DNA from 2 places in the Ottowia beijingensis genome. Region 2 is predicted to be linked to the other one. Evidence: predicted binding sites of a transcription regulator. Region 2 holds the regulator's gene; the other holds the start of a gene.

Region 1 (14,491 bases), on a different contig from region 2:
TGTCCACAGGTGCGGGTTCTCGAGCTTGATCTGGTTGATCAGATCGATGCCGAAGTTGCAGTGCATCGACTCGTCGCGCAGGATGTACTGGTACTGCTCGGCCGCGCCCACCATCTTGTTCTGCCGGCCCAGCGCCAGGATTTGTGTGAAGCCGACGTAGAAGAACAGGCCTTCCATCAGGCAGGCGAAGACGATCAGGCTTTTCAGCAGGGTCTGGTCGGCCTCGGGGGTGCCGGTGACGAAGGCCGGATCCATGATGGCGTCGATGAACGGGATCAGGAACTCGTCCTTGTCGCGGATCGACGCCACCTCGTGGTAGGCGTTGAAGATCTCGCCCTCGTCCAGGCCCAGCGACTCGACGATGTACTGGTAGGCGTGAGTGTGGATGGCCTCTTCGAACGCCTGGCGCAGCAGGAACTGGCGGCACTCGGGCGCCGTGATGTGGCGGTAGGTGCCCAGCACGATGTTGTTGGCGGCCAGCGAATCGGCGGTGACGAAGAAGCCCAGGTTGCGCTTGACGATGCGGCGCTCGTCTTCGGTCAGGCCGTTCGGCGACTTCCACAGCGCGATGTCGCGGTTCATGTTGATTTCCTGCGGCATCCAGTGGTTGGCGCAGGTGGCCAGGTATTTTTCCCAGGCCCACTTGTACTTGAAGGGCACCAGCTGGTTGACGTCGGTCTGACCGTTGATGATGCGCTTGTCGGCGGCGTTGACGCGGCGCTGGATGGATGGTGCGGCTTTGGGTGCAGCGGCGCTGATGGACGGTGGCATCAGGGGGGCGGCCTGGAATGCCGTGATGCCTTGCGTGGCAGCGGGCGGCAATTCAGCCAGCGGCTGCAAGCGGGGTTGCAGCGTGGCGGGTGTGGCGTCGTCGTCCCAGGTCAACATGGTTTTTCCAATGCTCCGATTATGGGAGCAACGTGATGAAATGCAAAGCATTCCGTCACGTTGCTCGTGGGTTCAAGGGGTGTGAGTGTTGCGGCAAGGCATCGCATGCGATGCCTTGCCGTGATCGCAGTGCGCACGTGGCACGCGCTGCGGTTCATTGGCAGGCTTCGCAGCCCGGGTCGTCGATGGCGCAGAACTTCACGTCGGTGGCCGGCTCGGCCGCCATGGCCAACGGCGCGGCCACTGCGGCGGCATCGCGCGCGCCCATGCCGTGCGCGCCGCCGTTGCCGGTGGGCACGGCGTTGAGCCGGCCCGATTGCACGGTCGACTTCTCGGCCTGCGTGGCGCTGGTGGTGCGCAGGTAGTAGGTGGTCTTCAGCCCTCGCAGCCAGGCCAGCGTGTAGGTGTCGTGCAGCTTCTTGCCGCTGGCGCCGGCCATGTAGATGTTCAGGCTCTGCGCCTGGTCGATCCATTTCTGGCGCCGCGCCGCGGCTTCGACGAGCCATTGCGGCTCGACCTCGAAGGCGGTGGCGTACAGCGCCTTCACGTCGGGCGGCACGCGGTCGATGGGGCGCAGCGAACCGTCGAAGTGCTTCAGGTCCATCACCATCACGTCGTCCCACAGGCCCAGGCGCTTCAGGTCCTTCACCAGGTACTGGTTGATGACAGTGAACTCGCCCGACAGGTTGCTCTTGACCGACAGGTTGCCGAAGCACGGCTCGATGGACGCATCCACGCCGATGATGTTGCTGATGGTGGCCGTGGGTGCGATGGCCACGCAGTTGCTGTTGCGCATGCCGTCGCGGGCGATCTTCTGGCGCAGCGCGTCCCAGTCCAGCGTGGCCGAGCGATCCACCTCCACATGACCGCCGCGCGCCTGCTCCAGCAGGTTCAGGCTGTCGAGCGGCAAGACGCCGCGCTCCCACAGCGAGCCCTTGTAGGACGAATAGCGCCCGCGCTCGGCCGCCAGTTCGGTGCTGGCCCAGTAGGCGTGGTAGCAGATGGCCTCCATGGATTCGTCGGCGAACTGCACCGCCTGCTCTGACGCATAGGGAATGCGCAGCGCGTACAGCGCGTCCTGGAAGCCCATGAGCCCCAAGCCCACCGGGCGGTGCCGCAGGTTGGCGTCGCGCGCTTTCTTGACGGCGTAGTAGTTGATGTCGATCACGTTGTCGAGCATGCGCATGGCGGTCGACACCGTCTGCTTCAGCTTCTCGTGGTCGAGCACCTTGGTAGCGACGCCGTTGGCGTCGGTGCCATCCTTCAGGTGCTGCAGCAGGTTCACCGAGCCCAGGTTGCAGACGGCGGTTTCGGTGTCGCTGGTGTTGAGCGTGATCTCGGTGCACAGGTTGCTGGAATGCACCACCCCCGCGTGCTGCTGCGGGCTGCGCAGGTTGCAGGCGTCCTTGAAGGTGATCCAGGGGTGGCCGGTCTCGAACAGCATCGACAGCATCTTGCGCCACAGGTCCACCGCCGGCAGCGTCTTGCTGGGCTGGATTTCGCCGCGCGCCGCGCGTTCTTCGTAAGCCACGTAGGCGGCTTCGAACTCGGCGCCGAACTTGTCGTGCAGATCGGGCACGTCGCTGGGCGAGAACAGCGTCCACGTGCCCTTGTCCATCACCCGGCGCATGAACAGGTCGGGGATCCAGTTGGCCGTGTTCATGTCGTGCGTGCGGCGGCGGTCGTCGCCGGTGTTCTTGCGCAGCTCCAGAAACTCCTCGATGTCGAGGTGCCAGGTCTCCAGATACGCGCACACCGCGCCCTTGCGCTTGCCGCCCTGGTTGACGGCCACGGCCGTGTCGTTGACCACCTTCAAAAACGGCACCACGCCCTGCGATTCGCCGTTGGTGCCCTTGATGTGGCTGCCCAAGGCGCGCACGCGCGTCCAGTCGTTGCCCAGGCCGCCGGCAAATTTGCTCAGCAGGGCGTTTTCCTTGATCGACTCGTAGATGCCGTCCAGCTCGTCGGGCACCGTGGTCAGGTAGCAGCTCGACAGCTGCGAGCGCCGCGTGCCGCTGTTGAACAGCGTGGGCGTGCTGCTCATGAAGTCGAAGCGCGACAGCACCTCGTAGAACTCGATGGCGCGCGCCTCGCGGTCGATTTCATTGAGTGCCAGGCCCATCGCCACGCGCATGAAGAAGGCCTGCGGCAGCTCGATGCGCTGCTTGCGCACGTGCAGGAAGTAGCGGTCATACAGCGTCTGCAAGCCCAGGTAGTCGAACTGCAGGTCGCGCTCGGGTTTCAGCGCGGCGCCCAGGCGGGCCAGATCGAACTGCAAGAGCCGCTCATCAAGCAGCTCGGCGTCAACACCCTGCTTGATGAACTGCGGGAAGTAGTCCGCATAACGCTCGGCCAGTTCGGGCAGGCTCACGGTCTCGCCCAGCACCTCCTTGGCGATGGTGTGCAGCAGCAGGCGCGCGGTGGCGTAGGTGTAGTCGGGCTCCTTCTCGATCAGCGTGCGCGCGGCCAGGATGGCGGCCTTGTACACCTCATCCACCGGCACGCCGTCGTACAGGTTGCGCAGGGTTTCGGCCAGGATCGGCTCGGGCCGCACCTCGGCATCCAGCTCGGCGCAGGCCTGGCCGAGCAGGGCCTGCAGCGCCGGCAGATCCAGCGCCACGCGCTCGCCGCGATCCAGCACGTGCAGCACCGGCGCGGCGGGCGCGGCCTCGGCCTTCTGCTGCGCGCGCTCCTGCGCGCGGCGCTCGCGGTACAGCACGTAGGCGCGCGCCACCTCGTGGTGGCCGCTGCGCATCAGGCCCAGTTCCACCTGGTCCTGCACGTCCTCGATGTGGAAGGTGCCGCCGCCGGGGCGCGAGCGCATCAGCGCGCGCACCACGGCCTGCGTCAGCTCGTCCACCACCTCGCGCACGCTGGCCGATGCCGCGCCCTGCGTGCCGTGCACGGCCAGGAACGCCTTCATCATCGCCACCGCGATCTTGCTGGGCTCGAAGGCCACCACGGCGCCGTTGCGGCGAATGATCTGGTACTGCGCCAGCGGCTGGCGCGCCGGGGCGCTGGCGGGCATGGCGGGCGGGTGGATGGGCGCGCTGATGGCGGGCGCGGCGCTGCGGGCTGTGGGCATGGGGTCCTCTCGGCAATGGGTGATGGGGCGGGCGTGCGCGGCGCTCAGTGTGAATTCTTGGACGAGCGGCGCCGCGACCCGAGGCACTATATCTAGTGTTCGGCTCTGGTTCAAGCCACTACCTGTAGTGTTTTGGGTGATTGTGGCCGCCGTGCGCGGCCGCGCCCGTCGGGCCGGCGCGCGCCCGCACCGGCGCCCAGCGCGCGTGCGTGCGGGCACGTGCGGCGCAAACCACGGCGGGCAGCGGGCTGTGCGGCGATTTGCCGCCGCAAGCCGCGTGAATGCTGGGCACACGTGGCATGTTTGGGCGCTGCGGCGGCAAAATCAGGCGATAGCCGTTTGGCGGGGTTTGGCGGTTGCAAAAAAAGAGCTGCTTGCGCCCGATGAACGGGCGCTGAAGGCGTTTTCGATGGTAAAAAAAATTCGGGAGGTCCCCCCCCTGTCTTTCGGCCATCGTGGCTTTTGAGGGGGCGGGTACTGTTTCGCGCTCCCAAAGACAGCTGCTCGCGCGCGGGGCGATGACGAAATGACCTCGCTGCCCTTCGATGACGGCGGCTGCGCCGCCATGACGCCAGCCAAGGGCGGGGCGTGCCGCGCATCACCGGTGCCATTTCGTCATTTCGTCATTCCGTCATCGACGCCGCGCAGCGGCGAAGTCATGGCGTCATCCGTCAAGCGCTGCCGTTTGCAGCGCGCAACGGGATCAGGCCACGCCGGGCGGAAAGCGGTGCGCGGGCCAGCGCAGGGCGCGGCGCAGGCGCGGCCAGTTGAAGCCGGGGCCGGGGTCGTGCTTGCGGCCGGGGGCGATGTGCTCGTGGCCGGCGATGGCGGCAATGGGGTGGCGCGCCGCCAGGGCCCGGCACAGCGGCGCCAGGGCGGCGTATTGCGCCGGCTCGAACCGGCCGCCTTCCAGGCCTTCGAGTTCGATGCCGACCGAATAGTCGTTGCAGTTGTCGCGCCCGCCGAAGCACGAGGCGCCGGCGTGCCAGGCGCGGTCGTCCACGCTGACGAACTGCCACAGCGCGCCGTCGCGGCGGATGAAGAAGTGCGCCGACACCTCGAGCCCGCGAATGGTCTGGAAGTAGGGGTGGGCGTCCCAATCCAGCGTGTTGGTGAACAGGGCCTGCACGTGGTCGCCGCCGAATTCGCCAGGCGGCAGGCTGATGGAATGCACCACGATCAGGTCGATCGCCGTGTTGGCGGGGCGCGGGCCGAAGTTGGGCGACGGCAGGGCGCGGGCGTGGCGGTACCAGCCGTGCTGCCAGAGCGGTCGGCGCGGCTCAGGCGCCGTCGTCATCGGCCTCGCCGTTGGAGGGGGCGCTGATGCCCAGGCGCGCCATGCGGTAGCGCATCTGGCGCAGGTTCAGGCCCAGCCGCGCGGCCGCGGCGGTGCGGTTGAAGCCGGTTTCGTCGAGTGCGCGCACCAGGATCAGGCGCTCCTGCGCATCGAGCCAGGCGCCCAGGTCCGCGGGCAGCTCGTTCGCGGCGAGGGCCGCCGCCGGTGCCGGAATCGCGGCGGGCGCCGTGGGCGCATCATCGTGCAACAGCGGGGGCGCCGCGGCGGTGGGCGGCGCGGTGGCCGGCATCAGATCGTCGCCCATCAGGCCCCAGCCGGAATCACCGGCCTCGCCCAGCGCCACGGCGCGGTGCAGCAGGTTCTCCAGTTCGCGCACGTTGCCTTCCAGCGGTGCGCTGCGCAGCTCGTCCAGCAGGCGGGGCGACAGCGTGGGCACGGGGATGCCGGCCTCGGTGGCGATGCGCGTCAGCAGCGCCTGGCACAGCGCGGGCAGGTCGTCGCGGCGCTCGCGCAGCGGCGGCACCACGATCTCGATCACGTTCAGGCGGTAGAACAAGTCCTGCCGGAAGCGCCCGGCCTGCACCTCGGCCGCCAGGTCCTTGTGGGTGGCGCTGACGATGCGCACGTCCACCGGCTCTTCCTGCGTGTCGCCCAGCGCGCGCACGCGCCGCTCCTGGATGGCGCGCAGCAGCTTGGCCTGCATGGCCAGCGGCAGGTCGCCGATCTCGTCGAGAAACAGCGTGCCGCCGCGCGCGGCCTGGAAGAAGCCCTCGCGGTCCTGCGTGGCGCCGGTGTACGAGCCCTTGCGCGCGCCGAAGAACTCGGCTTCGAGCAGGTTCTCGGGGATGGCGCCGCAGTTGACCGGCACGAACGGCCCGTCGCTGCGGTGGCTGCAGCCATGGATGGCGTTGGCCACCAGCTCCTTGCCGGTGCCCGATTCGCCGTGGATGAGCACCGGCGCCATGCTGGGCGCGACCTTGCGGATGCGCTGCTTGACCGAGCGCATGGCGGCGGATTCGCCGATCATGCGGCCCAGCGCACCCTGACCATCGGCGGAGAGCGCGGTGGGCTGGTCCGGCGCCCGTGCGGGCACAGGCGCGGCCGCCGCTGCGGCCGGGTGCGCGGGTGCGGCGGCGGGCGCGGCCTGCAGCGGCGCGGCCGGCGATTGCAGCGCCGAGCTGACCACGCCGCGAAACTGCTTCAGATCGACCGGCTTGGTGAGGTAGTCGAAGGCGCCGCACTTCAGCGCCTCGACGGCGTTCTCGGCCGAGCCGTAGGCGGTGATCATGATGCAGCGCTCGGGGCGCTGGGCCTGCGCCACCTCGCGCAGCAGCTCCAGCCCCAGGCCGTCGGGCAGACGCATGTCGGTGATGACGACGTCGAAGCGCTGCTGGGCCAGCTGCGCACGCGCCTCGGCCAGCGTGCCGGCCGAGGCCACCTGGTAGCCCTCGCGCAGCAGCGTCAGTTCGTACAGGGTTCGCAGATCGGGTTCGTCGTCCACCACCAGCACGCGCGCGGCGCCGGGTGCATTCGCTGAAGCGTTCATGGGAGCGCAGTGTCCTCCAGGTTGAATGTCGAATGCCCGCTGTGTGCGCGCCGAAAGCTGACGAAGAACTCGTTGCCTTCCACGACCTGCCCTGCCTGCTCGCGCGCCGTGCGCTCGTAGGCGATGGTGGCGCCGTGCCGCTCGCACAGCTCGCGGCAGATGAACAGCCCCAGCCCGCTGGAGCGGCTCTCGGACGAGAAGAAGGGCTCGAACAGGTGGCGGCGCACCGCGGGCTCCATGGCGGCCCCGTCGCTCCACACCATCAGCATCACCGGGCCGTGGCGCACGGCGTGGGTGGCGACCTGGATGGCGCCTTCGTGCGCAGAGGCATAGCGGGCGGCGTTGTCCAGCAGGTTGACCAGGATGCGGCGCAGGTGGTCGCGCGCGAACTGCACCTGCACCTCGGGCGCGTTCAGGTCCACGCGCAGGCGCGCACCCGCCGCATGCTGCTGCGCCCATTCGCCGCAGAAGGTGTCGGCTTCCTCGTCCAGCGCCAGCGCATGGGTTTCCAGCGCATCGCCCGGGCCCTGCACGCGCGCCACGTTCAGCACGTCCTCGACGATGTGCTGCAGGCGCTCGGCGTTCTGCCGCACCATGTCGGTCAGGCGGCGCTGCAGGGGCGATTCGAGGTCTTCCTCGAGCAGCGCATTGGCCTGGCTGATGGCGGCCAGCGGGTTGCGGATCTCGTGCGCCACGGCGGCCGACATGCGCCCCATCGAGGCCAGCTTTTCGGTGCGCAGGCGCGCCTCCATCTCGCGCAGGTCCTGCAGGAACATCACGCACAGGCTCACGCCGCTGTCGCCGATGGGCGGCGTGCGCTGCGTGCGCACCTGCAGCCGGCTGGGCATGCGGTCTTCGTGGTGCAGGATCACTTCCGCCGCGTCCACCGGGGTGTCGGCGAAGGTCAGCTGGGCGATGTGCATCAGCTGCAGCCAGGCCGGGTTGTCGTGCAGGCTGAACAGGTGCGGCGTCACCTCCTGGTCCGAGCCCAGCATCAGCCGCGCGGCCGGGTTGGCGGCGCGCACCAGGTGGGTCGAATCCACCACCAGCACGCCATCGGGCAGGGCCTCGATCACCATGTTGTTGACCAGCGACTGCACCTGCGCCTCGATGCGGCTGCGGCGCGCCACCGCTTCCTCGCGCACCAGCCGGCTGGCCAGCTGGTTGGTCAACAGTGCGAGCATCAGCAGGCCGGCGCCCGTCAGGCCGGCCTGCGCCATGTCGGCGGTGTTGGCCCAGGCGCTGGCGCTCACGGTCCAGGCGGCGTAGCCGAGCAGCATCAACGCCGTCAGCGCCGCCGTGCCCAGGGCCAGCGCGCGCGAGCCCAGGATGGCCGCCATCACCACCGGCAGCGCCAGCAGCGGCGTGTAGTTGATGCCCAGGTTGCCCTGCCACTGCAGGGTGGCGAAGAACAGCAGATCGAGCCCCACCGTGGGCAGCCACTGCGCATCGAACGCGCGGCCCGGCCCGCGCGGCCGCAGCGCCAGCCGCGCCGCCGCGGTGACCACCACGAACGCCGTGCAGCAGCCCAGCACCCAGACCGTGACCGGGCGGCCCAGCAGGTGCAGGCCGATGTGCAGGCCCAGCAGCGCCAGCGCGACCAGCACCCGCGCCGACATGAACGCCGTCCACAGCCGGGTGAAGCCGGTGGAGGGCTCCAGCTCGGCCGCGGCGGGCGTGGCGGCCGCCGGCGGGTGCGACGGGCCGAACCAGGTGTGCTGCTCGCGCGCGGCGCCCGGGGGCGGCATCAGGCGCCCTCGGATTCGCGGCGGTGGGCGACCGAGCAATAAGCGCCGTCGCGGCCGTTGACCGCGTCGCTGCCCGGCAGGTGCACGCCGCAGTGGTGGCAGCGCACCATGGGCAGGGCCTTGCGTTCGGCGCGCCGGCCGGGCGGCGGCACGCGCCGTCCGCGTTGCCACAGCCACACGGCCGCCAGGATCACCAGCAGCAGCACCAGCAGTTTCATCACGCGCCGCGCCCCAGCATCACTTCCAGCACGAAGCGCGAGCCCGCATAGCCCAGCAGCAGCAGCGCGGCGCCGATGTACAGCACGCGCACCGCGCGCCGGCCGCGCCAGCCGAACTGCGAGCGGCCGACCAGCAGCGTGGCGAAGGCGATCCACGACAGCAGCGTGAACACGCGCTTGTGGTCCCAGCGCCAGCCGGTGTAGGCGCTGCCGTACAACTGCTCGCCGAAGAACATGCCGGCCAGCATGGTCAGCGTCAGCAGCACGAAGCCGGCGCTGACGAAGCGGAACATCAGCCGCTCCAGCGTCAGCAGCGGCACGCCCTCGACCACCCGCGTGGCGTGGCGCATCTGCGCCTCGGCGCGGGTCATCAGCCAGCCGTGCGCCACGGCGGCGGCGAACAGGCCGTAGGCCGAGATGCCCAGCGCCCAGTGCAGTGGCAGCAGCGGCGACGAGGTCTCGGGCAGGCGCGCGCCCGGAAACAGCATGGCCAGCGCAATCGCCAACGTGCCGAAACCGGCCAGCGCCCAGCGCGCGCGCAGCTGCGGGTACAGCTGGCTTTCGACCACGTAGGCCGTCAGCACCAGCCACACCGTGATCGACAGCGCCGGCGCGAAGCCGAAGCGCGGGTGCTGGCCCAGCAGCGTCCAGCCCAGCAGCAGCCCGTGCAGCACCCAGGCCAGCAGCAGCACCCGCCGCGCCGTGACGCCGCCCACGGCGCGTGCCGCCACCGCGGGCACGGCGTAAGCCAGCGCCGCCGCGGTGCCGAGCAGCAAGCCGACAGGGGAGGTGCTGGCTAGAATCATGGTGGAAAGTTTACCCCCGGAAGGATTGTCTCCCCCCTGAGGCGCTGACGCGCCTTCCCCCTGAGGGGGCGCTGCCGGCGGCCGGGCCAAGCCCGTTGCGCGGCAGCCTCGCATGGCCTGCTCCGCGGCCTTCTGTTCCCTGCGTTGCGCGGCTTCCGCGCTGGATAACCCCCATGGCCTCCACGCTCACCGACAAACTCTCCGGCCTGGTCAAGAAGATCAGCGGCCAGGCCCGCATCACCGAAGCCAACGTGCAGGACATGCTGCGCGAGGTGCGCATGGCCTTGCTCGAGGCCGACGTGGCGCTGCCCGTGGTGCGCGACTTCATCGCCCGCGTCAAGGACAAGGCCATGGGCCAGGAGGTGCTGGGCAGCCTCAAGCCCGGCCAGGCGCTGGTGGGCATCGTCAACCGCGAGCTGGCGGCCACCATGGGCGAGGGCGTGAGCGACCTCAACCTGTCGGCGCAGCCGCCCGCCGTGATCCTGATGTCGGGCCTGCAGGGTTCAGGCAAGACCACCACCACCGCCAAGCTGGCGCGCCATCTGATCCAGAAGCGCAAGAAGAAGGTGCTGACCGTCTCAGGCGACGTCTACCGCCCGGCGGCCATCGAGCAGCTCAAGACCGTCACCGCGCAGGCCGGGGCCGACTGGTTCCCCTCCACGCCCGATCAGAAACCGCTCGACATCGCCCGCGCCGCGCTCGACCACGCCAAAAAGCACTTCTACGACGTGCTGATCTTCGACACCGCCGGCCGCCTGGCCATCGACGAGGCGCTGATGGCCGAGATCAAGGCCCTGCACGCCGTGCTGAACCCGGTCGAGACGCTGTTCGTGGTCGACGCCATGCAGGGCCAGGACGCGGCCAACACAGCCAGGGCGTTCAAGGAGGCGCTGCCGCTCACCGGCATCGTGCTGACCAAGATGGACGGCGACTCGCGCGGTGGCGCGGCGCTGTCGGTGCGGCAGGTCACGGGCGCGCCGATCAAGTTCGCCGGCGTCAGCGAGAAGATCGACGGCCTGGAGGTGTTCGACGCCGAGCGCCACGCCGGCCGCATCCTCGGCATGGGCGACGTGGTGGCGCTGGTCGAGCAGGTGACGGCCAATGTGGACATCGAGGCGGCGAAGAAGCTGGCCGACAAGGTCAAGAGCGGCGGCTTCGATCTGCAGGATTTTTTGGGCCAGCTGCAGCAGATGAAGCAGATGGGCGGCCTGGGCAGCCTGATGGAGAAGCTGCCCACGCAGATGGCCGGCAAGGCCAGCGACGCCGACCTGGCGCGCGCCGAGAAGGACATCCGCCGCAAGGAAGGCATCATCAACAGCATGACCCCGCTGGAGCGCCGCAAGCCCGAGCTGCTCAAGGCCACGCGCAAGCGCCGCATCGCCGCCGGCGCCGGCGTGCAGGTGCAGGAAGTCAACCGCCTGCTGAAGGAATTCGAGCAGATGCAGGGGATGATGAAGCAGTTCAAGGGCGGCGCACTGGCCAAGATGATGCGCAGGATGGGCGGCGGCAAGGGTGGGCTGGGCGGTCTGCTGGGCGGCGGCATGCCGCCGCTGCCGCCGGGCTTCGGCGGGCCGGGTGGGCCGGGTGGCCCCAAGCGCCCGTTCTGAGGCGCAGGGCGCCAGCGTGGCGGCCCGTACCGCGCACCGCCTGGCTTGCTGAACAGCCGGGGGGGGCGTGCAGAATTTTTTTCATGCTCCAATAGGCTTCTGGCGCTTGCACAACGGGCGCAAGAAGCTATTTTTTTGATACTCAAACACGGCGCCAAACCGTTATCGCCTGATTTGGCGCCGCGTGCGTTTCTGGAGGATCGCCCATGCCCCGCCCGCCCTCTGCCGAACGGCCCCGCCCGGCCCCTGGCGCGCCCGTGCGCGTGCTCATGGTCTGCATGGGCAACATCTGCCGCAGCCCCACCGCGCACGGCGTGTTGACGCAGCGCGTGGCCGATGCCGGGCTGGGCGACCGCATCGTCGTCGATTCGGCCGGCACGCACGACTACCACGTCGGCCGCCCGCCCGACGAGCGCGCCCAGCAGCACGCCGCGCGCCGCGGCTACGACCTGAGCGCGCAGCGCGCCCGCCAGCTCAAGGCGCAGGATTTCGACGACTTCGACCTGGTGCTGGTGATGGACGACGCCAACCAGCACGCTGCCCGCGCCCTGTGCCCGCCCGGCCAGCGCCACAAGCTGCGGCGCCTGACCGACTTCTGCACCCGCCACCGCGCCAGCGAGGTGCCCGACCCGTACTACGGCGGCGCCGCCGGCTTCGAGGCCGTGCTCGACCTGGTCGAGGACGCCTGCGACGGCGTGCTGGCCGCCATGGCGCCGCACGGCGCCGGCGCGTGATGCAGGCTGTCACGGCGGCCCCGCGCCACGCCCTGTAATATCAAAGAGGGTCCGGCCGTGGCGCACGCGTGGTGGTCGGGCAGCCCGCATTCCTTCCACCACCAGGAGTCACTGTTCATGACGCGAACCCTTGCTTCGTCCGCCCCGTCCGCCACCCACCCCGCCCGCCGCCGCCTGCTGGCCCTCGGCAGCGCCGCCCTGGCCACTGCGCTGTGGACGGCCGCGCCCGCCTGGGCGCAGAAGGAGAACCCCGAGACCTACCAGCCGCAGAGCGGCCAGGCCGGCAAGGACGTGATCTGGGTGCCGACGCCCGACGAGCTGGTCACGCGCATGCTGCAGCTGGGCGGCGTGACCAAGAACGACTACGTGATCGACCTCGGCGCCGGCGACGGCAAGATCGTCATCGCCGCCGCCAAGGAGTTCGGCGCGCGCGGCCACGGCATCGAATACAACCCCGACATGGTGGCCCACGCCACCCGCCGCGCGCAGGCCGCCGGCGTGTCCGACCGCGCCCGCTTCGAGAAGGCCGACATCTTCGAGTCCGACTTCTCCAAGGCCGACGTCATCACCATGTACCTGCTGCCCACGCTGAACCTGAAGCTGCGGCCCACGTTGATGAAGCTCAAGCCCGGCACGCGCCTGGTCACGCACGCCTTCACCATGGGCGGCTGGCAGCCGGATGAGACCTCGCGCGCCGGCGGCGCCAACGCCTACCTGTGGCTGGTGCCGGCCAACGTCAGCGGCCAGTGGCAGCTGAACTACTCGCAGAGCGGCCGCCAGCAGAACCTGGCCATGAGCGTCGAGCGCCAGCGCTACCAGTTCCCCGAAGGCACGGTGCAGCTGGGCGCCGCCGACACCTCGCTGCGCGACGCCCGCGTGATGGGCGAGCGCGTGCGCTTCGCCTTCACCGGCACCGACGGCGTGCTGCGCACCTTCGAGGGCAAGGTCAACGGCGGCAAGATCGAGGGTCAGGTGCACGACGGCAAGAAGAGCGAGCGCTTCACCGCCACGCGCAAGGGCGACGGCCCGGCCATCGAGACCGCGGATTGAGCGCCTGAGCCGCGCGCGGCTCCCCCTTCTGCTTTTCGCAAGGGGGCCGGCGCCAGCGGCGGGCAAAGGTCCGGCCGCGGCGCCCGCGCAGGGCCTGCGCCGCGGCCGCTGGTTTCACGGTTTGGCTGCCCTGTCCGCAAACTCCTGCACCCGCTGGCGGCAGCGAACCGGGGTGATGATCGACGAAGTGCCCAGATGAACAGACTTCACACCATCAGCCAGGCGCTGCCGCGCCGCCAGTGGCTGCGCGCCGCCGCGGGCGCGGCCGTGCTGGGCACCGTGCCCGTCTGGGCGCAGCGCAGCCCCGGCTTCGGCACCTACCAGCCCGAACCCTTTCAGGCCGGCAAGGACGTGGTGTGGGTGCCCACGCCCGACGCGCTGGTCACGCGCATGCTGCAGATGGCCGGCGTGACGCGGCACGACCACGTGATCGACCTCGGCGCGGGCGACGGCAAGATCGTCATCGCGGCCGCACGGCAGTTCGGCGCCCGCGCGCTGGGCATCGAGTTCAACCCCGAACTGGTGGCGCACGCCCAGCGCCGAGCCCGGGCCGCCGGCGTGGCCGATCGCGCGCGCATCGTGCAGGGCGACATCTTCGAGGCCGACCTGTCGGCCGCCAGCGTCATCACCCTGTATCTGCTGACCGAGCTGAACCTGAAGCTGCGCCCCACGCTGCTGCGGCTGAAGCCCGGCACGCGGCTGGTGACGCACGCCTTCGGCATGGGCACCTGGCAGCCCGACGAGCATTCGCGCGCCGGCGGCGCCACGGCCTACCTGTGGCTGGTGCCGGCCAACGTGGGCGGGCACTGGCGCCTGAGCTATCCGCGCGACGGGCAGACGGTCAACGTGCAGATGACGGTGGCGCGGCAGGTGTTCCAGTTCCCCGAGGGCACGGTGCACCTGGGCGCGGCCGAGACCTCGCTGCGCGACGCGCGCGTGGCCGGCGAGCGCGTGCGCTGGGCCTTCACCGACACCGATGGCGTGGTGCGCCAGTTCAGCGGCCGGGTCGACGGCGCGCGCATCGAAGGCACGGTGACCGGCGGCGGGGCCAGCGCGCGCTTCAGCGCCGAGCGGCAGGGCGAGGCGCCGGCGATCCTGGTCAGCGCTTGAGTGGATTTCAAGCCAAATCGGCCTCTAGCGCTTGTTGGATAAGCGCCAGTAGCTATCTTTGTAGGAGCGCCCTTGGCCGCGATGGGCGTTGCCATCATCCTGATCCCCCATCGCGGGCAAGCCCGCTCCTACAGATGCCTTGACCGCCTCACGCCGCAGTGACCCGCAGGCAGCGCCCCTCGCGCACCAGCGCATCGAACCCCGCCGCCAGCGCGTCCAGCAACTGCCGCACCGCCGGCCGCATGCCCTGGCGGCTGGCGAAGGCGGCCTGCACCAGGCCCGGCGGCGGCGCCCAGCCGGGCAGCACCTCCTGCAGTGCACCGCGCGCCAGCGGCTCGTGCGCCAGCAGGCGCGGCAGGGCGGCGCAGCCCACGCCGGCCAGCGCGGCGCACAGCAGCGCGC
Region 2 (14,491 bases):
CGGCCGCTGGCCATGCGGATGGGGCCGAAGCGAATGACCGGCGCCATCGGGTCGACCTGCTGCACCGATGGGGCTGCAGCGGCCGCCGGTGGCGCGCCGGCAGCTACTGAATCGGTAGCTTCGCCACTGTTCTCGCCGGCCGCGGGCATGCCGGATGGCGCGGGCCGCACAGCCACGGACGTGGCCGGTGCGGCGATGTCGGCAGCGCCGTCCTTCGACTTCACCACGTCCTGCAGATTGATGCGGCCGTTGGGGTGGATGATGAGGCGCGCGTAGAAATCCGACAGCAGCGTGTCCTTGACCTCCACCTGCGGCGGCTTGCCGGGCTCCAGCTGCACGTCCAGCCCGGCCAGCCTGAGCTGCTTCCAGCTCAGCAGCTCCTCGCCCAGGCCGCCGCCGCGCCCCACGGCGGTCGATGGCGCCAGCGCGGCCTGCGAGGTGCCGGCCTTCGCTGCCGGCGGCGCCTTGGCGGCATCGGCCGGCACCTGCGCATCCGGCGCGGCCGCCGTGCCCGGCCGGCTGTGGGTGCGCAGCTCTTCCACACTGGCATCGCCGCTCACACGCAGGCGCGGCCCCTGCGTGAGGTGCGCGAAGTTCACGTTGCCCTTGAAGCTGGTGTCGGCGCGCAGGATGTCGACGTTCAGCGCATCGCCGAAGTACGGCTCGAAGCTGTGCAGCGGCAGGCGCTGCGCATCGACCGCGCCCTGCGCCGTCAGCGGCGTCAGGCCCACTTGGCCGCGCCACGACAGGCGGCCCGGCTCGGCCCGGCCGCCGCCCGGCCCGCCGGCCAGGCGGGCGCTCAGGTTGACGGGGATGGGCGACTTGCCGTTCAGGTCGACTTGCTTGGCGTCGATCTGCAACTGCGTCAGCTCGGCCTCCACCGTGCCGGGCACGGCGGCATCGCGCCAGCCCACGGTGCCGCCGGCCAGCGCCAGTTCGTTCACCAGCACTTTCCACGGGAAGTCGGTGGCCGGGCCGCCGCGCGGTTTCGGCTTGGCCGGCTCAGCCGGCTGGGCGCCAGCGGGCTGGCGCAGCCAGGCTTGGTACATCAGGGCCTGGTCCGCGCCGCGCTCCACCGTCACGCGCGGCGCCTGCACGCCCAGCTTGCCCACGGTGACGGCGCGCGTGCGCAGATCGACCAGCACCTGGCTCAGGTCGACCTGGGCGATGCTGGCCAGCGGGCCGCTTCGGTCAACGCCCCGCGCGGCGCCGATCGCTTGGCTTGGGCGGGTGCCGCGCTGGCGGCGGGGGTCGGGGCTTCGGCCAGCATCAGCTGGCGCAGCGTCAGCTGCTCGGCGGCGATCTTCAGCTCGGGCGGCAGGTCGCGCGCCTGCGGCGGCGCCCATTGCAGGCCCACGTGGGCGTCCAGCTCGCCCGTCAGGCGCGGCACCAGGTGCGGCGCCAGGTAAGGCGCGGCCAGCCCCAGCGGCAGGTGGGCGATGCGGGCGTTGACCTCGGCACCGCGCTCGGCCGCCGTGCCCTGGAATTCGATGGAGGGCACGGAACCGCGCGCGGCCGAACCGCTGAAAGTGAGCGGCTGCGCGAACGGCAGGCCGATGGTGGTGGCCGCCAGCTCGAATTCGTTCAGGCGCACCGCGGCGGCCGGCACACCGTCGGCGGCCGTGGTGTCGTCGGTGAAGTCCAGCGTGCCGCCGTGTACGGCCAGCTTGTCGATGGCCACCTGCCACGCAGGCGCCGCGGCGGCGGCTGCACCGGCACCGGCACCGCTGGCGCGCGATGCGGGCGGCTGCGACGATTCAGAGTCAAATCGGGCTTCAGCGCTTGCTGCACCTGCGCCGACAGCTCCTGATTCAGGAGCATTGGCGCCGCCCGGCGTGACCAGCAGGTTGAACTGTCCGTCCGCCTGGCGCCGCAGCGCCAGGTGCGGGCCGTTCAGCTCGACCGCCGCCAGGTGCACCTTGCGTTCCAGCGGGCGCACTTCACCCAGCTGCACTTTCAGCGCATCGAAGGCCAGCGCATCGGCGCCCTGCCCGTCCACCGATTTCAGGCCGCTCACCGTCAGCGTGCCGCCCACGCGCAGCGACGGCTGGGGCGTCTGCTCGAAGCCCAGGCGCAGGTCCGCGTCCACCGTGGCGGCCTGCAGCTTGATGGGCAGGCCGGGCGGGATGTAGCCCAGGTAGGGCTGCAGATCGAGCCCGCTCAGGCGGAAGGCGGCGTCGGCGTGGCGCGAGGCGTCGAACGGCAGCGCCTCGGCGCGCGAGTCGAAGGCGCTGCCGTTGGCCACGAAGGCCAGTTGCGGCTGCACCTTGATCTGGCGCTGCGACGGCAGGTTGCTGATGAAAGGCAGCGCCAGGCGCAGGTCGCGCACCTCGTGCTGGGGCCCGACCGCGCGGTCGTCGAAATCGATGCGCCCGCCGCTCAGGTCGATGTTGTAGAGCGCGAAGCGCGCCGGCTCGCCCGGCTCGGCGGGCTGGGGGCGCGCGGCCAGCCGGGCCAGGATGTCGTCGATGTCGTAGCGGCCGTCGCCCAGGTGCGTCAGGCGCACGGCGGGCGCCTCGATCTGGAGGGCGTCGATCACCGGCGCCAGGCGGAAGATGGATTGCAGCTCGGCATCGGCATACACGCGCTTGACGCTGAACTGGTCGGGCGCGCCATCGGCACCGGCCACCGCCACGTCGTTCAGCGTCAGCTCCAGCGTCCAGGGCTTGAAATCGACGGCTCCGATGCGCACCGCGCGCCCAAGCTGCGCGCTGGCGATCTTCTCGCCCTGCCACTTCAGCAGCGGCGGCAGCCCCAGCCAGCCCAGCGCCCAGAGCCCGAGCAGGCCCGCGCCGGCGTACAGACCGCGCCGCACCCAGCGGTTGGCAGGCAGCCGGCGCCTGGGCCGAGGTGGCGGCACGGCGGGGTCGGATTCGGAAATGGCTGGACTGGAAGACTGCGGCTGGCCGGACATGACGGACGGGATTGTCGCTTCTGCCCATCAACGCGGCCGCCGCGGCGGCGACGACAAGGCAACGAATCGCAAGCGACACCCGCTGCTGCAGCCAGAAACGAGAAAGCCCGGCGTTTCGGCCTGCAGCCTGCCCGCCGGGCTTTCAGGCAGCGTGACAAAAGCGTCGTGGTCTGCCTGGGTCCGCATCGGAAAGCTTGCTGTTTCCGGCTGCGGCGAAGGCAAAGGATTGCCTTCAAGGTGGGGCTGATGGGTTTCCATGTCGCTGTATCGACTACAGCGGACCGGCTCCTGTCAGCCAATGCCCGAGTACCTCGGACGCCTTCACTGTAGGCCAGCATGGCACCGTGAACCAGTGATGAATTTCAATCCGCCGTCTCCCATCATTGCCGCGCTCAATCAGCGCGGCAGTGCGGGTCGGTGTCACTGTCAGCGCCCTGCGTCCGCGCTCCGAAGGCGGGAGCAGCAACGCTTTGCAAGCGGTTTCTTATACGGAAAATAGAATCTAACCTCCATTTTTTAGTATTGACCCGGCATTTAGGCAACTCCTAGAATCGCCTGTTCCCGACAAAATTAGTGGGAAACCCTGAGAGAGATTCGTTGCCGACCCCGGCAAACCGCACTGCCACGACAGACAACACAGGAGACAGGCGCCAGCTGTCACAGGCGCCCGCAGCGCGGCGATGAACCCAGGATGCAGGATCACGGTCGCCAGGCCGCAGGCATCGCCCCCCAAGGGCAGATGGACCTGAGATGGCCAGCACCGCCCTTGCGTCCCGACAAGGAGAGCTATGACATTGTCAGCATCTGTGGCCGCCGTGGGGCGCGGCTTCAAGACCTTCGCCGGTGACGTGGCCGAAGGATTTTTCGAGATCACGCACAACGGCCTGGCCCTGGTGGGCATCGTGGTGGTGGTGCTGGCGGCCCTGCTCGGCGCACGGCCTGATCTGCGCCATCAGGGCGAGCAGCAGCTGACCGAATGGCTGACGGCGCGCAAGATCGCCGCCATGGGCATCACCCCCGAACTGGGCGCCATCGAGCGCGCCACCGCCGCCAACCCCCGCGACCTGCCGCGCGAGCAGGCCAACGTGGCCCTGTGGATCAGCAAGAAGTACCGCGTGGCGCCCGAGCCCGTGGCCGCGCTGGTGGCCGAGGCCTACGAGGTCGGCCGCGACACCAAGCTCGACCCGACGCTGATCCTGGCCGTGATGGCCATCGAATCCAGCTTCAACCCGTTCGCGCAGAGCCCGGTGGGCGCGCAGGGGCTGATGCAGGTGATGACGCAGATCCACTCCGACAAGTACCAGCACTTCGGCGGCCTGTACGCGGCCTTCGACCCCAAGAGCAACCTGCGCGTGGGCGTGAAGATCCTGCAGGAATACATCGGCCGCACCGGTTCGGTCGAAGGCGGCCTGAAGTGGTACGTGGGCGCCGCCAACCTGCCGTCGGACGGCGGCTACGCCAGCAAGGTGCTGGCCGAACACGCGCGCCTGTCGCAGGTCGCCAAGGGCAAGGCGATTCCGCTGAACGACAACACCCCCGCCCTGCGCGCGGCCACCACGCCGGAACCCGCCGCGCCCGCCAGCCCGGCGCCGATCAAGGTCGCCGCTCTGTCCTGACGCGGCTTGGCGCGTCCTGCTCCAGGCGCGCCCGCTTTCCATCCCATCCCCCAGCGGCGCCGCATGGGCGTCGGCTAAACTCCCTGCCGTGCGCGACTGGCGATAGGTGCCGTGCTTTCAGAGGCGGTGCTGACGTGGACATGCGGCGGACTGCCGCCCACCACCACGGGGAAGCGCACCGCCCTTGCGCGTGTGGCGCTCGCGGCGTGTTCCGCCGTTCGCCTGGGCAGCCCTTGCACCGCCGAGGGAGGACCTTTTCGAAGGACTGCCGTGTTCAACCGTTCCACGCACACCATCGCCAACACCGACGCCGACGTCTGGGCCGCCATCCAGGCCGAGCACCAGCGCCAGGAAGACCACATCGAGCTGATCGCCAGCGAGAACTACGCCTCGCCCGCCGTGCTGGCCGCCGCCGGCACGCAGCTGACCAACAAGTACGCCGAGGGCTACCCCGCCCGCCGCTATTACGGCGGCTGCGAGCACGTCGACGTGGTCGAGCAGCTGGCCATCGACCGCGTGAAGGAGTTGTTCGGCGCCGAGGCCGCCAACGTGCAGCCGCACTGCGGCGCCAGCGCCAACATCGCGGCCTTCATGGCCTTCCTGAAGCCCGGCGACACCATCATGGGCATGAGCCTGGCCGAAGGCGGCCACCTGACGCACGGCATGCCGCTGAACATGTCGGGCAAGTGGTTCAACGTGGTCAGCTACGGGCTGAACGCGCAGGAAGCCATCGACTACGAGGCGATGGAGCAGAAAGCGCACGAAACCAGGCCCAAGCTCATCATCGCCGGCGCCTCGGCCTATTCACTCGAGATCGACTTCGCCCGCTTTGCCAAGGTGGCCAAGGACGTGGGCGCCATCTTCATGGTCGACATGGCGCACTACGCGGGCCTGATCGCCGGCGGCGTCTACCCCAACCCCGTGCCGCACGCCGACGTGGTGACCAGCACCACGCACAAGAGCCTGCGTGGCCCGCGCGCCGGCTTCATCCTGATGAAGGCCGAGCACGAGAAGGCCATCAACAGCGCTGTGTTCCCCGGCCTGCAGGGCGGCCCGCTGATGCACATCATCGCGGCCAAGGCCATCGCCTTCAAGGAGGCACTGCAGCCTGAGTTCAAGCAGTACGCGCAGCAGGTGAAGCAGAACGCCCAGGTGGTGGCCGAGACGCTGACCGAGCGCGGCCTGCGCATCGTCAGCGGCGGCACGCAAAGCCACGTGATGCTGGTCGACCTGCGGCCCAAGGGCATCACCGGCAAGGATGCCGAGGCTGTGCTGGGCAGCGCGCACATGACGATCAACAAGAACGCCATCCCCAACGACCCCGAGAAGCCCATGGTGACCAGCGGCGTGCGCATCGGCACCCCGGCCATGACCACGCGCGGCTTCAAGGAAGCCGAAGCCCGCGCCACCGCCCACCTGGTGGCCGACGTGCTGGACAACCCGCGTGACGAGGCCAACTTGGCCGCGGTGCGTGAGAAGGTGGCCAAGCTGACCAAGGCCTTCCCTGTCTACGGCTGAGTCGTCTGGCCGCTAGAGCGTGCCGGTGCGGCTGAGGCGCCCTTGGACGGGCGCCCGCCGTAGCAGACTGCCCCGCTCCTGTAATAAGAGCTGCTCGCGCTTATTTGACGGTGCCTGAGACCCGATAAGACCCTGAATCGATGCGCTGCCCTTTCTGCGCCCATACCGAGACCCAGGTGGTCGACACCCGCACGTCGGACGATGGCGACTTCGTGCGCCGGCGGCGCCAGTGCGGGCATTGCGCCAAGCGCTTCACCACCTACGAGCGGCCCGACGTCAGTTTTCCCAGCATCGTCAAGAAGGATGGCCGGCGCGTGCCTTATGCGCGGGCCAAGCTGCAAGGCTCGCTCGATCTGGCGCTGCGCAAGCGCCCCGTGAGCACCGAGCAGATCGACGCCGCCATCGAGCGCATCGAGGAAAAGCTGCTGGGCAGCGCCGCGCGAGAGGTCGCCTCCAGCCGCATCGGCGAACTGGTGATGCGCGAGCTGAAGAAGCTCGACAAGGTGGCCTACGTGCGCTTTGCCAGCGTCTACCGCAGCTTCGAGGACATCGACGAGTTCCGCGCGCTGGTGGATGAAGTGCGGCGCTGATCGCCGCTGGGCAAGACATGGCAGACGGCGGATGGCGTGGGTGGTGGCTGGCGCTGGCCGCGGCGCTGGCGCTGCACCTGGCGGCACTGTGGCTGGTGCAGCCAGCGCGCTACGGCGTGAGCGCCGCCGCACAGCCTATGACCTGGCGCGTGCAGGTGCACACGCGCACTCAGCCTGTCACGCCACCTCCAGCAATACCGGCAGCCCCGCCCGCGACGCCGCAGCCCGCCAAGCGCCCGGTGACGCCCAGACCGACCCGTGCAACCGCACGTGCGCCCGCGCCTGCGCCGGCCGTCGAAGAGATTATCCCCACCCCCCCGCCTCCGGTGGAACCGCCGCCCGTGGCGCACGCTGACCCGGCGCCGCGCGCCGACAGCGCGCGGCTGTGGCTGGACGCCAACCTGGCCGATCGGGCGCCGACGCCGATCGACAACGAATGGCGCCTGGCCGAGATGCCCTGGCCCGACGCGTATCCCACGATCGAGGTGCAGTTGTGGATCGATTCGGACGGCCGCATAGAGCGCTTCGAGCTGCAGGGCGAGGCGGCCAGCGACCCGGTGGTGCAGCAGCTGTTTGCGTCGTTCAGCGAGACGCCCATGCGCCCCGCCTACTTCCGCAGCGTGCCGGTGCCCAGCACCATGCGCATCCAGCTCTGGCAAGGCGACGGGCCGGAGCCCGACTTCGTAGCGCCGCTGGCGCCCGCCTCGCGCTGAGCGGGCGCCGAGAGCGCATCGAGAAGGCCGGCCTCAGCGCGGCAGGTTGGCCATGGCCCACTGCACGACGTGGGCCGGATTCGTCATGGCGCCGGGCTGGCGCGCCACCTCGCGCCCGCCGACGAACAGTGCCAGCGTGGGAATACTGCGGATGTTGTAGCGCGTGCCCAGCGCCTGGGCGGCCTCAGTGTTGACCTTGGCGACGCGCACACGCGGCTCCAGGTCGGCGGCGGCCTTCTCGTAGGCGGGCGCCATCATGCGGCAGGGCCCGCACCAGGGCGCCCAGAAGTCGACCAGCACCGGGATCTGGCTGCGCAGAACGTGCTTGTCGAACGCCGCCTCGTCGTCCAGCGCCACCGGGTGGCCAGTGAACAGCGGCTGCTTGCACTGGCCACAGTCGGGCGCGCTGCCCAGCTGGTCGGCCTTGACGCGGTTGGTGGTGTGGCAGTGCGGGCAGACGACGTGCAGGGGCTCGCTCATCACAAGGCTCCGGATTCAGGCGGCGGGTGCGGCGTCGGGCGCTGCGGTGTCGGGCGCGGGCTTGGCGCGTGCGGCGGCAATGGCGTCGCAGGCGGCCATTTCGGCGCGCATGGCGGCATCCAGCGGCGAGCGGCACAGGCCGGCATCACCGTAGTGCAGGTTCTCGTAAAGCGCGGTGGCGGCCGGGCTTTGCTCCAGCAGGGGCTGCCAGTCGATGTCGGTATTGGCCAGCATGGCCGACAGGCGCGCGGCCACGGTGCGGTACTGGTGGGCGTCGACGGCCTGGCGGCTGGCATCCAGCCGCTCCAGCAACTGCGCCAGGATGGCAGCGGTTCGGGTGGGGGCTTGCAATGTCTTCATGCCTTACCAATTGGGGTCCTGCTGAGTAAATGCAAGACCAGCGGCCAGCATCCGGACGTGCTTCGATTACTACATAATCGATAGCTTATTGCGCTTGATAGGCGGGCGCTAGCGGCAAAAATGGCTTGAAATTTCAGCGCGACCTCAGCGGATCGAGCAGACGCCGCAGACCGGCCTGGTCGATCTCGTGCATCAGCGCCAGCAGGCGCCCCACCTCGCCCTTGGGGAAACCCTTCTGAGCAAACCAGTTCAGATAAGCGCCCGGCAGATCGGCGATCAACTGGCCCTTGTACTTGCCGAAGGGCATGGCCAGCGTGACCAGCCGCTGTAGCTGCTCGGCGTCGTGCGGCGTCGGCGCGCCCACGTCCACCGCTTCAGCCCAGCGCCTTGCCCAGCCGCGCGATGCCTTCGCGGATCCTCGCCTCGTCCGCCGTGGCGAACGACAGGCGCAACGTGCTCACGTCCGGGTTGGCGCAATAGAACGGTGCGCCGGGCACGAAGGCCACGCCCTGCTCGATGGCCTTCTTGGCAAACGCGTTGCCGTCACTGACCTTGCCGCCCGCGCCGGTGAGCCGCGCCCACACGAACAGGCCGCCCTGCGGTTGCACGAACTCGATGGCGTCGCCCAGGTCGCTGCGCAGCGCATCGCCCATGGTCTGGGCGCGCGCGCCATACACCTGCCGCACGCGCGCCAGCGTGGCCGGCATGCGCCCGGCGGCCAGGTACTGCGCGGCCGTGGCCTGCGCGAAGGTGCTGGTGTGCGCGTCGCTGAACTGCTTGCACATCACCGCCGTGGCCAGCAGTTCGGGCGGCGCCACCATCCAGCCCACGCGCAGGCCGGGCGACAGCACCTTGCTCAAGCTGCCGCAGTGCACCAGCCAGTCGCGGCTGCCGGGCACTTCGCTCGACAGCGCCAGCAGGCTGGGCGGCGGCGGCTGGTCGAAATACAGGTCGCCATACGGATCGTCCTCGACGATCAGCGTCTGGTACTTCACCGCCAGCTCCAGCACGCGCTTGCGGCGCTCCAGGCTCAGCATCGCGCCGCTGGGGTTGCCGAAGGTGGGGATCAGATAGACGAACTTCGGCTTGTGCTGCGCGATCAGGCGCTCCAGCTCATCCACTTGCACGCCGTTGCCGTCGATCGGCGCGCTGACCAGATCAGCACCGTACAGGCGGAAGCACTGGATGGTGGCCAGGAAGGTCGGCCCTTCCACGATGGCCTTGCTGCCCGGATCGACCAGGCACTTGCCCAGCAGATCGAGTGCCTGCTGGCTGCCGGTGGTCACGATGAGTTGATCGGCCGCCACGTCCTTCGCACCCTTGGCCTGCGTGAACGCCGCCAGTTGTTCGCGCAGCGGCTGGTAGCCCTCGGTCGCACCGTACTGCAGCGCGGCGCCGGGCTCGTTGGCCAGCGCCTGGTTGGCGGCCTCGCGGATGCCGTCCACGTCGAACATCGCGCTGTCCGGAAAGCCCCCGGCAAAACTGATGATGCCGGGCTTGCCCAGCAGCTTGAACAGCTCGCGGATGGCGGAGGTTTCGACGTTTTGCAGGCGTTGGGCGAGATGGAGAGGCATGGGTGAAGAAGCGATAGCGGTTCGATCTGCAACATTGTGGCGCACATCGCCTGCTCCCCAAGGGGCCGTGCGACCGAACTTGGCCAAGAGGACCGGCCACATATTGACACAAATTTTCGACATCCGTAACATGCGCACGGTCGATGTCGGCAGGGAGGGAATAAATGAAAGACATGCACCTGCGGCGCCGTCTTGCGCCGCGCTGGCTGACGGCCACTGCGAGCCTGCTGGCCTTATGGAGTCCGGCGGCTTTCGCCGACTTGGTCGTCCCGGCGGGCGCCAACGTCACACTTGGCGGCTCCATGGATATGGGCTGCACCGACGTCGTGGCCGACGGCACGCTCGACCTCGCGGGCGGCACGCTGAGCAACGTGCGCAACGTCCTCATAGGCGACGGCGGCCAGGTCAACCTGGGCAACGGCACGATTTCACTGGCCGGCAACTGGACCAACGGCGGCGGCACGCTGGGATTGCCCGGCACCGTAGCCATCGTCGACGAAGTGGCCTGCACGACCAGTTCGATCATCAGCGGCAACACCACCTTCGGCACGCTCAGCATCACCAGCAGCAGCGGCAAGCTGGTGCAGTTCGCGGTCGGCAGTACGCAGACGGTGCAGCAGTCGTTGGTGCTCACCGGCACCGGCACGCCCTTGCGCATCGAATCGACGACACCGGCCACGCCATCGGCCGACCTCCATCTGGCCGCTGGCGCCACGCAGAGCGTCTCGAACGTGGCCGTGCAGGGCATGAGCGCGAGCGGCCAGATGGTCGCGCCCGGGCAGACCAATCAGGCGCCGCCGGGCGCCGCCGTCAGCAACTGGTTCGCGGCACCTGTACCGCCCACGCCGGCCAACATCGCCCCGGTGCCGACCAACTCGCCTATCACCCTGCTGGGCATGGCCCTGGCAGTCGCCGCACTCGCCGCGCGCCAGCGTTTCGGCCGCAAGAACAAGCCATCAGGAAGGAGCCCCCAATGAACCCGCGTTTCAACCTCTCGCGCGTGGCCGCAGCCACCGCCACCATCACCCTCGTCGCAGCACCTGCGTGGGCGGCCGACCTCACCATGACAGCGCCGCCGGGCGGCAGCGTGGTCATCAACAGCCCCGTAGGTGGTGCCGGCGGCACGCTGCTCGGCGTGCGGCCGGATGGCGGCGTCGCCGTGCCCAAGCTGCCTGCCACCACCGGCTCGCAGGTCGGCGTGGTGTGCTACGACGCGACTGGCCTGCTGGTCACTTGCCCGGCGACCTATGGCGCACAAGGTCCGGCGGGACCAAAAGGTGACACGGGAGCGGAGGGTCCGGCGGGTCCCGCTGGGCCGAAGGGTGACATCGGCGCTGCTGGCCCCGCTGGGCCCACGGGCCCCAAGGGTGATGCGGGTGCTGCTGGCCCCGCCGGACCCGCGGGCCCCAAGGGCGATGCGGGTGCTGCTGGCCCCGCCGGACCCGCGGGCCCCAAGGGTGATGTGGGCGCTGCTGGCCCCGCGGGCCCCAAGGGTGACGCGGGTGCCACTGGCCCGGCCGGACCCGCGGGCCCCATCGGCCTCACCGGCCTCACCGGCGCCACCGGCCCGCAAGGGCCTCAGGGGTTGCAAGGCCCACAGGGATTACAAGGCGTCCCGGGCGCTGCGGGGCCCACCATGTTCTCGTCGCGATTGAACGTGACGAATAACGGCGCCGCCTTCGGACCAATTATCGGGGTTTCGGCACAAGCCAGTTCAGCCGCTAATGTGGGACTTGCATGGCGCCAAGCTTGCCAGGCCGGTGGGCTGGTCGTGGTGGGCTCTGGATTTGGTAACGGCAGCCCCAAAACTGTGCGCATCCTCAGTGGAGCCAGCCTCACAAACATGACGTCGAAGATGTCTTGCGCTGTGAGCAGCGCAACACCTGTTTGTTCTTCAGGAGAATCCGCCTCCATCGCTGTGGGTGACTTCTTGGCGGTGCAGGTTGGTGACAGCGGCAACAATACGGGCAGCTATAACGTCAACTTCAGTTGCACGCCGAACTGAGCTCGTTCATCGGGCGCGATCACATAGGACGCTAGCAGCCGCAAAGAATTCGCTCGAAAGGTCTGACTTGAGGCTGCGCGTGCAGCCCATTGAGCGCTTTGACGTCGGCCGGGAGCCGATTCGGGCCGATCCGCTCGGTGTCGCGCGGCTACGGTCAGAATCGGGCACATGACTCCCGCCCAGATCGAAACCTTCTTCGCCACCCTGCAGGCCGCCAACCCGCTGCCTGCCAGCGAATTGGAATACACCAGCGTGTTCGAGTTGCTCACCGCCGTGCTGCTGTCGGCGCAGGCCACGGACGTGGGGGTGAACAAGGCCACGCGCCGGCTGTTTCCGGTGGCGAACACGCCGCAGGCGATCCTCGACCTCGGTATCGAACGGCTCGAGGGTTACATCAAGACCATCGGCCTGTACCGCAGCAAGGCGAAGCACCTGATGCAGACCTGCCGCATCCTGGTGGAGCGCCACGGCGGCGAGGTGCCGCGCACGCGGGCCGAGCTGGAGGCCCTGCCCGGCGTGGGCCGCAAGACGGCCAACGTGGTGCTGAACGTGGCCTATGGGGAGCCGACGATGGCGGTGGACACGCACATCTTCCGCGTCAGCAACCGCACCGGCCTGGCGCCGGGCAAGACGCCGCTGGCGGTGGAGATGAAGCTGCTGCAACGCGTGCCGGCGAAGTACATGAACCACGCGCACCACTGGCTGATCCTGCACGGGCGCTACGTGTGCCTGGCGCGCACGCCGCGCTGCTGGGAATGCGCGGTGGCGCATTGCTGCGATTACCAGCCCAAGACGAAGGCGCCTTGAAAGCCGCCATGCCGGCCTGGAAGTCGGCATGAATACTACTTTATTCATAGCTGCCAGCGGCCGCCCATCAAGCGCTGAAGGCCGATTTGGCTCTCAATCGGCGTAGATCCCCGCCTTCTTGATCACCGGCCCCCACTTGGCGATCTCGGCCTGCAGGTGGCTGCGCAAACCTTCGGGCGTCATTTTGTCGGCGCTGGGGATGTCGGAGCTGAGCTCGGCCAGGCGCCTGGTCACCATCGGGTCGGCCATGGCGGTCTTCAGCGCGGCGTTCAGCTTGTCGATCACCTCCCTGGGCGTGCCCTTGGGTGCGTACATGCCGTGCCACACCTTCACCTCGAAGCCCTTCAGGCCCTGCTCGTCCAGCGTCGGCACGTCGGGCAGCGATGCCAGGCGGTTGTGCGTGGTCACGCCGTAGACCTTGATGCGGCCGTCCTTGATGAAGGGCACGGTCTGCGTGGTCTGGTCGCACAGCAGGTCCACCTGGCCGCCCAGCAGATCGTTCATGGCCGGGCCGGTGCCCTTGTACGGCACCGTGGTCAGTTCCACGCCGATCTGGCTCATGAAGAGCAGGCCGCACAGGTGCGACACCGCGCCCAGGCCGGCGTTGGCCAGCGTCACCTTGTTGCCGTTGGCCTTCAGGTAGGCCTGCAGCTCCTTGAAGTTGCTGGCCGGGAAGTCCTTGCGCGCCAGCAGCGTCATCGGCACGTCGACCACCTGGCCGATGTACTCGAAGTCCTTCAGCGGATCGAAGGCCAGCTTGCGGTACAGCGCCGGCGCAGTGGACATGCCCATGTGGTGCAGGAAGATCGTGTGGCCGTCGTGCGGCGCACGCGCCGTCTTGGCGGCGGCGATGGTGCCGCCGGCGCCCACGGCGTTGTCGACGATCACCGTCTGCCCCAGCGCCTTGCCCATGGGCACGGCGATCAGGCGCGCCACCACGTCGGTCGGCCCGCCAGCGGCGAAGGGCACGATGATGCTGACGGGCTTGCTCGGAAAGCCCTGCGCCGTGGCGGCGCTGGCCGCAGCCAGTGCGGTGGCGGCCAGCGCCAGCTGGATCGTGCGTTTGATTCGAAAGGCCATTTGCTGTCTCCTGATGATGTGAAGCCAAGGCGCCTGTCTGATCGGTTTGGCGGGGCGCGCCTGCAACCATGAAACCCCGAAAACCGTGGAAAGCTGGTGCGGCCTATCCGAGGCCGCTCGCACCCTGTGGCACGCGGATGCGCGCGGCACGCGCCAGCACCTGCCGCGCCAGCGCCACCACCGGCGCATCGACCATGCGGCCATCGATGCTGAACACGCCGCCCTGCGCCGCCGCGAAGCCATCGACCACGCGGCGCGCCCAGTCGGCCTGCTCCGGCGCGGGCGCAAAGGCCGCGTGCACCGCCGCCAGCTGCGCCGGGTGAATGCACAGCTTGCCGCCGAAGCCGCCGCGCAGCGCACGCGCCGCGTGCGACTGCACCAACGCCGTGTCCTGCGTGTCGGTCGTCACGCCGTCCACCGGCGGCACCACCCCCGCCAGGCGCGAGGCCAGCACGATCTGCAGGCGCACCGGCACCAGTTCGGCCTCGTCCGGCCCGCAGGCCAGGCCAAGATCGGCCTGGAAGTCGAGGTGACCGAACAGCAGGCGCGCCACCTGCGGCGCAGCGGCGATGGCACGCACGGCCTCCAGCCCGGCGGCGGATTCGATCAGCGGCAGCAGTGCGCCCTGCCCGCCCAGCGCGGCGGCCACGGGCTGCAGCGCGGCGGCACTCTCGGCCTTGGGCACCACCACCGCGCCCAGACCCTGCGTCGCGAGCGTGGGCAGAGCGGCCACGTCGTCGGCGTGCCACGGCGTGCCGGCGGCATTGATGCGCAGCGCCAGGCGCGCGCGATCAGCGGCGGGCAGCGTGGGCAGCAGCTGGGTCAGACCAAGGC

The links. Region 2 encodes NrdR, which represses ribonucleotide reductase genes. Its sites were predicted from a motif close to CACNANATNTNGTG; they were not measured.
Region 1: ACFSCU_RS05185 (ribonucleoside-diphosphate reductase subunit alpha) is a predicted target of NrdR. The motif match lies at 4,058-4,071, and genes of this name have one in related genera.

Annotation. Positions count from the first base shown of each region.
Region 1 is NZ_JBHUEP010000005.1:379,051-393,541, forward strand. It holds gene ACFSCU_RS05180 (ribonucleotide-diphosphate reductase subunit beta) at 1-888, opposite strand, end outside; gene ACFSCU_RS05185 (ribonucleoside-diphosphate reductase subunit alpha) at 1,043-3,973, opposite strand; gene ampD (1,6-anhydro-N-acetylmuramyl-L-alanine amidase AmpD) at 4,677-5,270, opposite strand; gene ACFSCU_RS05195 (sigma-54-dependent transcriptional regulator) at 5,254-6,816, opposite strand; gene ACFSCU_RS05200 (two-component system sensor histidine kinase NtrB) at 6,813-8,564, opposite strand; gene ACFSCU_RS05205 (PP0621 family protein) at 8,564-8,782, opposite strand; gene ACFSCU_RS05210 (cytochrome C assembly family protein) at 8,782-9,588, opposite strand; gene ffh (signal recognition particle protein) at 9,762-11,195, shown strand; gene ACFSCU_RS05220 (low molecular weight protein-tyrosine-phosphatase) at 11,402-11,929, shown strand; gene ACFSCU_RS05225 (SAM-dependent methyltransferase) at 12,047-12,979, shown strand; gene ACFSCU_RS05230 (class I SAM-dependent methyltransferase) at 13,175-14,089, shown strand; gene ACFSCU_RS05235 (LysR substrate-binding domain-containing protein) at 14,238-14,491, opposite strand, start outside.
Region 2 is NZ_JBHUEP010000009.1:200,234-214,724, reverse strand. It holds gene ACFSCU_RS15035 (DUF748 domain-containing protein) at 1-1,145, opposite strand, end outside; gene ACFSCU_RS15030 (DUF748 domain-containing protein) at 1,151-2,860, opposite strand; gene ACFSCU_RS15025 (hypothetical protein) at 2,880-3,161, shown strand; gene ACFSCU_RS15020 (transglycosylase SLT domain-containing protein) at 3,703-4,530, shown strand; gene glyA (serine hydroxymethyltransferase) at 4,801-6,048, shown strand; gene nrdR (transcriptional regulator NrdR) at 6,189-6,638, shown strand; gene ACFSCU_RS15005 (hypothetical protein) at 6,656-7,351, shown strand; gene trxC (thioredoxin TrxC) at 7,385-7,831, opposite strand; gene ACFSCU_RS14995 (hypothetical protein) at 7,847-8,191, opposite strand; gene ACFSCU_RS14990 (DUF3820 family protein) at 8,325-8,555, opposite strand; gene ACFSCU_RS14985 (aminotransferase-like domain-containing protein) at 8,566-9,765, opposite strand; gene ACFSCU_RS14980 (hypothetical protein) at 9,930-10,742, shown strand; gene ACFSCU_RS14975 (hypothetical protein) at 11,402-11,770, shown strand; gene nth (endonuclease III) at 11,939-12,577, shown strand; gene ACFSCU_RS14965 (tripartite tricarboxylate transporter substrate binding protein BugD) at 12,671-13,657, opposite strand; gene ACFSCU_RS14960 (HpcH/HpaI aldolase/citrate lyase family protein) at 13,761-14,491, opposite strand, start outside.